Regions from separate parts of the Planococcus sp. TJ-201 genome, predicted to be linked through region 1. Evidence: riboswitches for the same ligand, from Rfam matches in the RefSeq annotation. Region 1 holds a riboswitch; the other holds the start of a gene.
The links. A riboswitch is a leader RNA that binds a small molecule or an ion and turns the genes downstream of it on or off. The one in region 1 is predicted to bind thiamine pyrophosphate.
Positions count from the first base shown of each region.

Region 1 (4,212 bases):
CCAAAGAGCTGGGCGCTGAAGTCTGGACAAAGAAAAGCGGAAGCGCCCGTGAATTTTAAGCTGATTTCTTAATCCAAAAAAAAAAGTTCCGGCATGTGTATGCCGGAACTTTTTTTATTTTAGCGTTTTCTGCCACGCGTATCAGGCTGTTGAGGAGCTGATTGTCCAGCTTTGCCTTGTTTTCTTTTATTTAAAACTTTACGAATGATCGGGTACGCGATCGGTCCGTATTTTATCGCTGATTTCAATAGTCTGCCAATTGCCATTTAAATCTCTCCATTCATGGGGTTAATACTTATCATTTTCCCGAATTCTTCGGATTGCAAACCTTTTATGCAGATTGCGCATGTGCCAACAAGATATCTTTATAAGAATGGACACTTGAAATCAACACATATTCAGCGTTGCCATGCCAATCATCGCCGCTCGGGCCAAATTCAATAGCACCTTCGCCGCCGGTTACTGCCGCATAGTAGCGGGTGTCTGCTGCGCCGTGCTGGCCGAATAAAACGGGTTCTTGTTGAGTTGTGTCCAAAATCGCTTTTTGCAAACTTTGAATATATAAATTTTCTTTTGTCGTAGTAAGTGCAGGTGTAGAGCCTGAAGCTTTATATTCCATATCGACATCTAATGTATCAGCCAGTTCTACCAGTTGACGGATTATTTCATCTTTGTCCTGTCCTGGCATAAAGCGGATATCGTAGGACATTTCGCAAATTTCAGGAACAACGTTATAGCGGTCGCCTGCTTTAATGATTGGCAGGTTGACGGAAGGGTGCTCGTAATATTCGGTTGATTCTTTTCGGAATGGCAGATCCGTGATCGCCATATGGAACTTCATCGCCGATTCAATGGCATTGATGCCTTCCCATGGACGGCTACCGTGGGCAGGTTTGCCTTTGAACGTCATATCCATCCGCAAAATACCTTTGGACTGCAGGCCAACTTTCAGTCCAGTCGGTTCTCCGCAAATAACAAAGTTGCCATGGTATCCTTGTTCAACCAGCCACTTCGACGTGTTGCGGCCGCCAATTTCTTCATCGGTTACGATATGCAGTTGAACGATACGGTTAAGGCTGCTGCTGTCGAGTTCAATAAACGCCTGCATCATTGCGGCAACCCCGGCTTTCATATCTGCAGACCCTCGTCCGTAAAGACGGTCTTGTTCTTCGACTGGAGAAAATTGTTCTTTATGGCCTGGAACAACGTCTACGTGGCCGTTCCAAATTAAAGTTTCTTCGCCTTGGCCTTTAGTTGCGGTCAACATCAAATAGCCTTCGTTGTCATGGACAGTGACCGTTTCGCCTTTTTCCTTCAGCCAATCTGCACAAAAAAGAAGAGCCTCGTTTGCTCCTTCTTTTGTATCACTTTGAATTTTGATTAGGTCTTTTAATAGTTCAATCATTTTTTGGCAAGCCCGAAATCTCGGCTGCCTCCACCACCTTTCAATTAGCTTTTCTATTCATTTCTTTACCCTATCAGACTATCTTAAAACAGCCTTGCATTAAAGAGGAGGCTTGTGTACAATACAGGTGAAAGTCAAATAGTTGTATACACCACAAGGGGAGCTTTTGCTGAGAGTGAACAAATTGTTCTTACCCTTTGAACCTGTAAGTTAACACTTGCGCAGGGATGTGGATGGAAACCGGCCCTTACAACGGCGCCAGGCTCTGTCCTGGCGTCGTTTTTAATATGGTTTTATTCACGGCCCTTCTGGTGATGTGCATCACACATTAAGGAGGAAGTCATGAGAAATAAAAAAGTTTTGTTAATGATGGAAATCGCCATTTTCGCAGCTCTTGGGTTTGTTCTGGATTTTATTTCGTTCCGGATGCCACAAGGCGGATCTGTCAGTCTGGTGATGATTCCAATCGTATTGATCGCTTTTAGAAGAGGAGTCGGTGCCGGTGTGCTGACGGGATTCCTTGTGGGTCTGCTGCAAATTGTTTCCGGTTTTATCTCGGTCACACCATTGTCGTTTGGATTCGTCGTCATGCAAGTGTTGTTGGACTATCTTTTGGCATATGGAGTGGTAGGTCTGGCAGGCGTCATGCGCACAAAATACTTGCAGCATGCACAAACCAAACAAACTGGAAAGATGCTTACGGTAATTGTATTGGGTGTATTGATTGCTTCGGCGCTTCGTTATCTTGTTCACGTGGTGACGGGGATCTTGTTCTTCAGCATGTTTGCTGAAGGCAATGTGGTCATCTACTCGGTCATCTACAATGCAACTTATATGATACCGGTATTTTTGCTGGCGGCTTTTGTCTGTGCTGCGCTTTTTGCGGCAGCCCCAAAGCTGGTGGATGCAGAAGCCTAAAAATGGGAAGGCTGTCCTTGGACAGCCTTCTTTTCTATGCCAATGCAAGGGATAAAATGGACCGAACCAGGAGCCTGTGATTTAATTTTGTGGTATAATTCTTGAATAGAAAAGCTTGAAAGAAGGGTCATTGATGATAGCAACTAATGAAAAAGATATTGAAATGTTAAAAAAAGCTGGCCAAATGGTAGCTGAAATTCGGGAAACGATGAAGGCTGCAACCAAAGCCGGTGTCACTACCAAGGAAATTGATGAATTAGGCGGTAAACTTTTTGAGGAGCTTGGCGGTGTTTCCGGTCCGAAATCGGAATATGATTTCCCAGGATTTACGTGCATCAGCGTTAACGAAGAAGTAGCTCATGGCATTCCGGGCGACCGCGTAATCCAGGATGGGGATATTGTGAATATCGATGTTTCCGGCTCATACGAAGGTTTTTTCTCTGACACTGGCATTTCGTTTGTTGTTGGGGAAGGGCATGCGGACAAAGAAAAAATTTGTGAGGCGGCTGCTTCGGCTTTTGATCGTGCGATGACAAAAGTAAAAGCTGGTGCAAAGCTTAACCAAATCGGCAAAGCAGTTGAACGCGAAGCAAAAGAACAAGGATTGTTCGTCATCAAGAATCTGACCGGCCATGGCATCGGCAAATCGTTGCACGAAGCTCCTCAGCACATTTTAAATTATTACGATGCATGGGAGACGACCATCCTGAAAGAAGGCATGGTGCTGGCAGTAGAGCCATTTATCTCGCAGAAAGCCGAGCACATTGTAGAATCTGGCGATGGCTGGACATTTATTACGCCGGACCAATCTTTGGTGGCGCAGATTGAGCACACGGTTCTTGTCACAAAAGGCGAACCCATTTTGCTTACCAAGCTGGATAAATAACAAATTAAATAGAGAAACAAAAAGATCCGGTCCATAAACCGGATCTTTTTTTCTGCAAAAAAACTGCGGACCTACTCGTTTGTATCGAGTAGTCCGCAGTTTTATTGAACTGCTGGAGCCGTTCTTTTTTTGATGAGCAAAATACCGGTTAAGATAACACCGCTCAGGAAAAGAGAGGCTGTTGTTACCAGCATTTCACCTGTACCATGCTTGACGGCGATTCCGATAAATGCCCAGATGAAGACCGCGGCAAACGGAATATCGAAATGGTGGAAGCGAATATGCAAAGCGAGTGCAGTCGCCACTGTCAGCATGATTACTGTCCAGAGCTGATCACTGAGTCCCCATCCGCTCCAATTGTAATAAGTCAGAACAAAGCTGATATTGGCAATGGTTGCAACACTGATCCAACCCATATTAACTGAAATTGGAAGCCGTTCAGTAAAAGTTCGTTCCGAATTTCCATATTGCAGGTAAAGGGCGATCAACGCTACCAGGTATCCGAGCATTGCAATGATTGACCAAGCAAAAAACTCGTAATGCCACAACAGCAGCCAGCCGATATTAAAGATGCAGCTTAAGATGAAAAACAAAGCGATCTTGGATGAAGGAATCTCTCCCTTTTTAAAACGCACCCAGAAAGCAATGATCCAAACAGCCAGCAATAGATAAATGATAGACCAAATCGAAAATACATAGCCAGCTGGAGTAAATAGGACGAGAAGCCGATTAGAAATTTCGCCTGTGGTTTGGTTATTCAATGGCAAGGTGTTTGCTAAAGTATTCATGACAACTACGGATATAAAAGCGATTGTCATAAGCAAAATACGAATCATGCGGAATCCCTCCTTCATTTCAGTATAACGGTAGCCGTTTCAATCAACAAATATCCTTTTCCAAAAAAATTCCTAGAAATGGCGATAAGGTGAAGTGTTTTCTCGAGAAGTGGAATAATGTTCCGATTCCGGAAAGAAAAATGATATACTAAAGGAGCATTTTTAGA
Region 1 covers NZ_JBZDOG010000009.1:42,267-46,478, forward strand. Annotated here, with positions in the region: gene AC4EG4_RS17195 (hypothetical protein) at 120-266, opposite strand; gene AC4EG4_RS17200 (M20 family metallopeptidase) at 332-1,405, opposite strand; TPP riboswitch at 1,552-1,650, shown strand; gene thiT (energy-coupled thiamine transporter ThiT) at 1,748-2,323, shown strand; gene map (type I methionyl aminopeptidase) at 2,457-3,209, shown strand; gene AC4EG4_RS17215 (TspO-related membrane protein) at 3,311-4,045, opposite strand.

Region 2 (4,212 bases), on a different contig from region 1:
TGTCTAAACAAAAATAGTTGTTGTCAAGCGTTATTTTTAGTATTATAATAAGCAATTGTGAAATTTGAAATGAGGGTACTAAAATGAAAAATTCCATCTATGGGTTAACGATAGATCAGTTAAAAGAATGGTTTTTAGAGAACGGCCAGAAAAAGTACCGTGCCGAGCAGGTATGGGACTGGTTGTATATTAAACGCGTCACGGAATTTGCAGAAATGAACAATCTTTCGAAGGACTGCATCCAGTTGCTCGAAGACAACTTTGCCATCCGGACATTGAAAGAAACCGTCAAACAGGAATCAGCGGACGGAACAATCAAGTTCCTTTTCCAAATGCAGGATGGCAACTTGATTGAAACAGTATTGATGCGTTTCAAATACGGGAATTCAGTTTGTGTCACGACACAAGTCGGCTGTAACATCGGCTGCAGTTTTTGCGCCAGCGGACTTTTGAAAAAGAGCCGTGATTTAAACGCGGGCGAAATTGTTGAGCAAATCATGCAAGTACAAGCACATTTTGATACTCAGCAAAAAGAAGAGCGCGTCAGCCATATCGTAGTAATGGGTATTGGCGAACCGTTTGATAACTACACGAACTTGATGGGCTTCCTGAACATCGTCAACTCGCAAAAAGGCTTAGCTATTGGAGCTCGCCACATCACGGTTTCGACAAGTGGTATTGTACCGAAAATTTATGACTATGCGGACGAAGGGTTGCAAGTGAATTTAGCTATTTCGATTCATGCCCCAACCAACGAATTGCGTACACGCATCATGAAAATCAACAAAGCGTACCCAATCGAGAAACTGATGGCATCAATTGATTACTATTTGGAAAAATCCAACCGCCGCATCACATTTGAATACATTTTATTACGCGACGTCAACGACCATGTGGAAGAAGCAAATCAATTGGCGAAATTGCTGGAAGACAAGCGTCATCTATCATACGTCAACTTGATCCCTTACAACTCAGTTGATGAACACGATCAGTATCAGCAAAGCACTCCAGAAGCCATTACGGCTTTCTACGACGCTTTGAAGAAAAAAGGCATCAATTGCGGCGTTCGCCACGAACAAGGCGCCGACATCGACGCAGCTTGCGGCCAATTGCGAAGCAAGCAAATCAAAAAAGAGAAAAAAGTGGCTACCGTTTAATAGAATGGAAAAAAGCGTTCCTGAGGTTTTCAGGAACGCTTTTTTGTTTTTCGTCCTTTAGATCTTTTTGGGTTGTTTGTAATTTACAGATAATTGTCTATAATTAAGACAACAAAGATACAAAAGGAGAATGCGAAATGGCAGAGATCAGAATTGAAAAACTGGGGAAACGATATGATAAAGGTGCTCTTGCTGTATCGGATTTTAATCTCCACATTCAAAATGAAGAATTTATTGTTTTTGTGGGGCCCTCTGGATGCGGGAAGTCTACCACTCTCCGGATGATTGCTGGGTTGGAGGAAATCACAGAAGGTGAATTGTACATAGATGACAAGCTGATGAATGAGGTTGAACCGAAAAATCGGGACATTGCAATGGTTTTTCAGAACTATGCCCTATACCCGCATATGACGGTATTTGAAAATATCGCTTTTGGCTTGAAGCTGCGAAAAGTGAAGAAATCCGAGATTAAGCGGCTTGTCGAAGAGGCTGCAGCGATACTCGGATTAGAAGATTACCTGGATAGAAGACCCAAAGTCTTATCAGGAGGGCAGCGCCAGCGTGTCGCGTTAGGACGTGCCATCGTGCGGGACGCAAATGTTTTCCTGATGGATGAGCCGCTGTCCAACTTGGATGCCAAGCTGCGCGTGCAAATGCGGGCGGAAATTGTCAAGTTGCACAGAAGGCTGAAAACAACCACTATTTATGTGACACATGACCAAACAGAAGCCATGACGATGGCTACCCGTATCGTCATCATGAAAGACGGGTTGATTCAGCAGGTCGGTTCGCCAAAAGAAGTCTATGATTTTCCGGAAACCCGCTTTGTGGGTGGTTTTATCGGCTCTCCTGCCATGAACTTCTTTGAGGGAAAAATCGATCAAGGTACTTATATAATGGGCGACAAAGTACTGGATATCCCGGCACCGATAATGGCCACGCTGAAGAGTGAAGGCTACGAAGGCAAGTCGGTGACGTTGGGAATCCGTCCAGAGCATATTCACGTCAACAATGAAGATTTGTCAGGTATTCCGGCAAGTGAGTTTGAAGCGGTTATTACGGTTGCTGAATTGACAGGGGCTGAAACCATTCTGCACGCGGTATACGCGGAGCAGGAATTTATTGCACGTGTTGAAGCTGCGACCACCATTGAGCCCGGAGATACCGCTACGCTTGCATTTGATATGGCCCATGCCCATTTCTTTGATGAAGAAACGGGAAATCGCATAAAAGCTATAGAATTATCAGAAACTATGATATAGTAATTTCGAAAACTTAAATAAAAACACCACTAGGGGAGCCGGATATCGGCTGAGACGAGCATAAGCTCGGACCCTTTGAACCTGATCTGGATCATACCAGCGGAGGGAAGTGGCGACCGTCTGCTATTTCCTTTATCGACTGCATACGCCGCTTCCCTTTACTGGGAAGCGGCGTTTTTATTTTGTCCAAAAAGAAAGGGAGATGGGAATATGACATTTTGTAAAGAAGCGAGAAAAGAATGCAACAGTCTGTGGCAGGCAAGCTTTGATCATCCATTCGTCAAAGGAATTGAAGATGGGACATTGCCGATCGATGTTTTTCGTTTTTATGTAATGCAGGACGCTTATTATTTATCGCATTTTGCCAAAGTGCAGGCCCTGGGAGCATCCAAAGCAACAGATTTAGAAACCACCCAGCGTTTTGCCGTTCATTCTGCGCATACGTGCAGTGCCGAAATGGCGCTCCACGAATCATTCATGGAGCTGCTTGAAGTCACAGAAGCAGACTGGACTGCCTTTGAGCCTTCGCCGTCTGCTTATGCTTACGTATCGCATATGTACCGTGCGTCGGCTGGTGACTTGGCCGATGTGCTGGCCGCTATTTTGCCCTGCTATTGGCTTTACTACGAGATTGGGGAACGCCTGAAGAACGCCAAGCCAGATCATCCGATTTATGACCGGTGGATTGAAACATATGGCTCCGAGGAATTTGGGGCGCTTGTCAATGAACAGATTGCCCGCATGGATCAATTGGCGGAAGGACTGCCGGAAGAACGCCGAAAAGAGTTGAAAAGCCATTTCCACAAGAGCAGTTATTACGAGTGGAACTTTTGGGACCAGGCATGGCGAAAAGAATGCTGGTCTATAGATGCTAGTGAAAAGGCAGGTGTATAAAATGATTCATCAGATCAAAAGAAAAACCCCGATTATCCACTGTATCACCAATCATGTGGTATCCAATTTTCAAGCGAACGGCTTACTGGCCATTGGTGCTTCGCCGATCATGGGAGAGGCACCGGAAGAAGCCGCAGAGCTCGCTGCTTTGTCGCAAGCCTTGTCATTGAACATCGGAACGCTGCATGCAGAGTCGCTGAAAAGCATGTTGATTGCTGGGGCGACTGCTAATCGGCTTGGAATTCCAGTAGTGCTGGATCCAGTGGGGGCAGGAGCGAGCCTCTTTCGGAAAGAGACTGTCCGCAAAATTTTGGATGCAGTTGACGTCAGCGTCCTTCGCTGCAATGCAGGAGAGCTTGCAGCTATAGCAGGTGAACAGTGGCAGTCCAAAGGAGTAGATGCCGGAGAGGGGCTTCTAGACGTCAGAGAACTGGCCATCTCGACTGCAAAAAAACTGGGCTTGCTGGTCGCAGTTACAGGAAAGACGGATGTTGTTACTGATGGAAAATCAACAGAAGAAATCCCTTTCGGCGACCCGATCATGGCTTCCATCACAGGAACGGGTTGCTTATTGAGCAGTGTGGTTGCTGCAGGAATGGCCGTTGAATCTGAAGATCCTTTGAAAACAGTTAGCCGCATGCTGCAGTTTTATGCAATTGCCGGTGAACGGGCTGCTAAACTTGCGGCACTTCCAGGTGATTTTCAGCTGGCTTTTATCAATCAGCTGGCCACCTTGACCGACGATAAAGTAAAAGAACAAATCTATTTGCAGGAGGGAAGGCTATGACTAAGATTCCGCAAACTTTGACGATTGCTGGATCTGATTCAGGTGGGGGTGCGGGGATCCAGGCTGATCTGAAAACCTTTCAAGAGCTGGGTGTTTATGGAACTTCTGTCAT
Region 2 covers NZ_JBZDOG010000003.1:371,773-375,984, forward strand. Annotated here, with positions in the region: gene rlmN (dual-specificity RNA methyltransferase RlmN) at 84-1,157, shown strand; gene AC4EG4_RS10180 (ABC transporter ATP-binding protein) at 1,295-2,419, shown strand; TPP riboswitch at 2,441-2,544, shown strand; gene tenA (thiaminase II) at 2,630-3,313, shown strand; gene thiM (hydroxyethylthiazole kinase) at 3,315-4,100, shown strand; gene thiD (bifunctional hydroxymethylpyrimidine kinase/phosphomethylpyrimidine kinase) at 4,097-4,212, shown strand, end outside.
Region 2: linked by a shared signal. The riboswitch ahead of tenA (thiaminase II) and the one ahead of thiT (energy-coupled thiamine transporter ThiT) in region 1 are both predicted to bind thiamine pyrophosphate.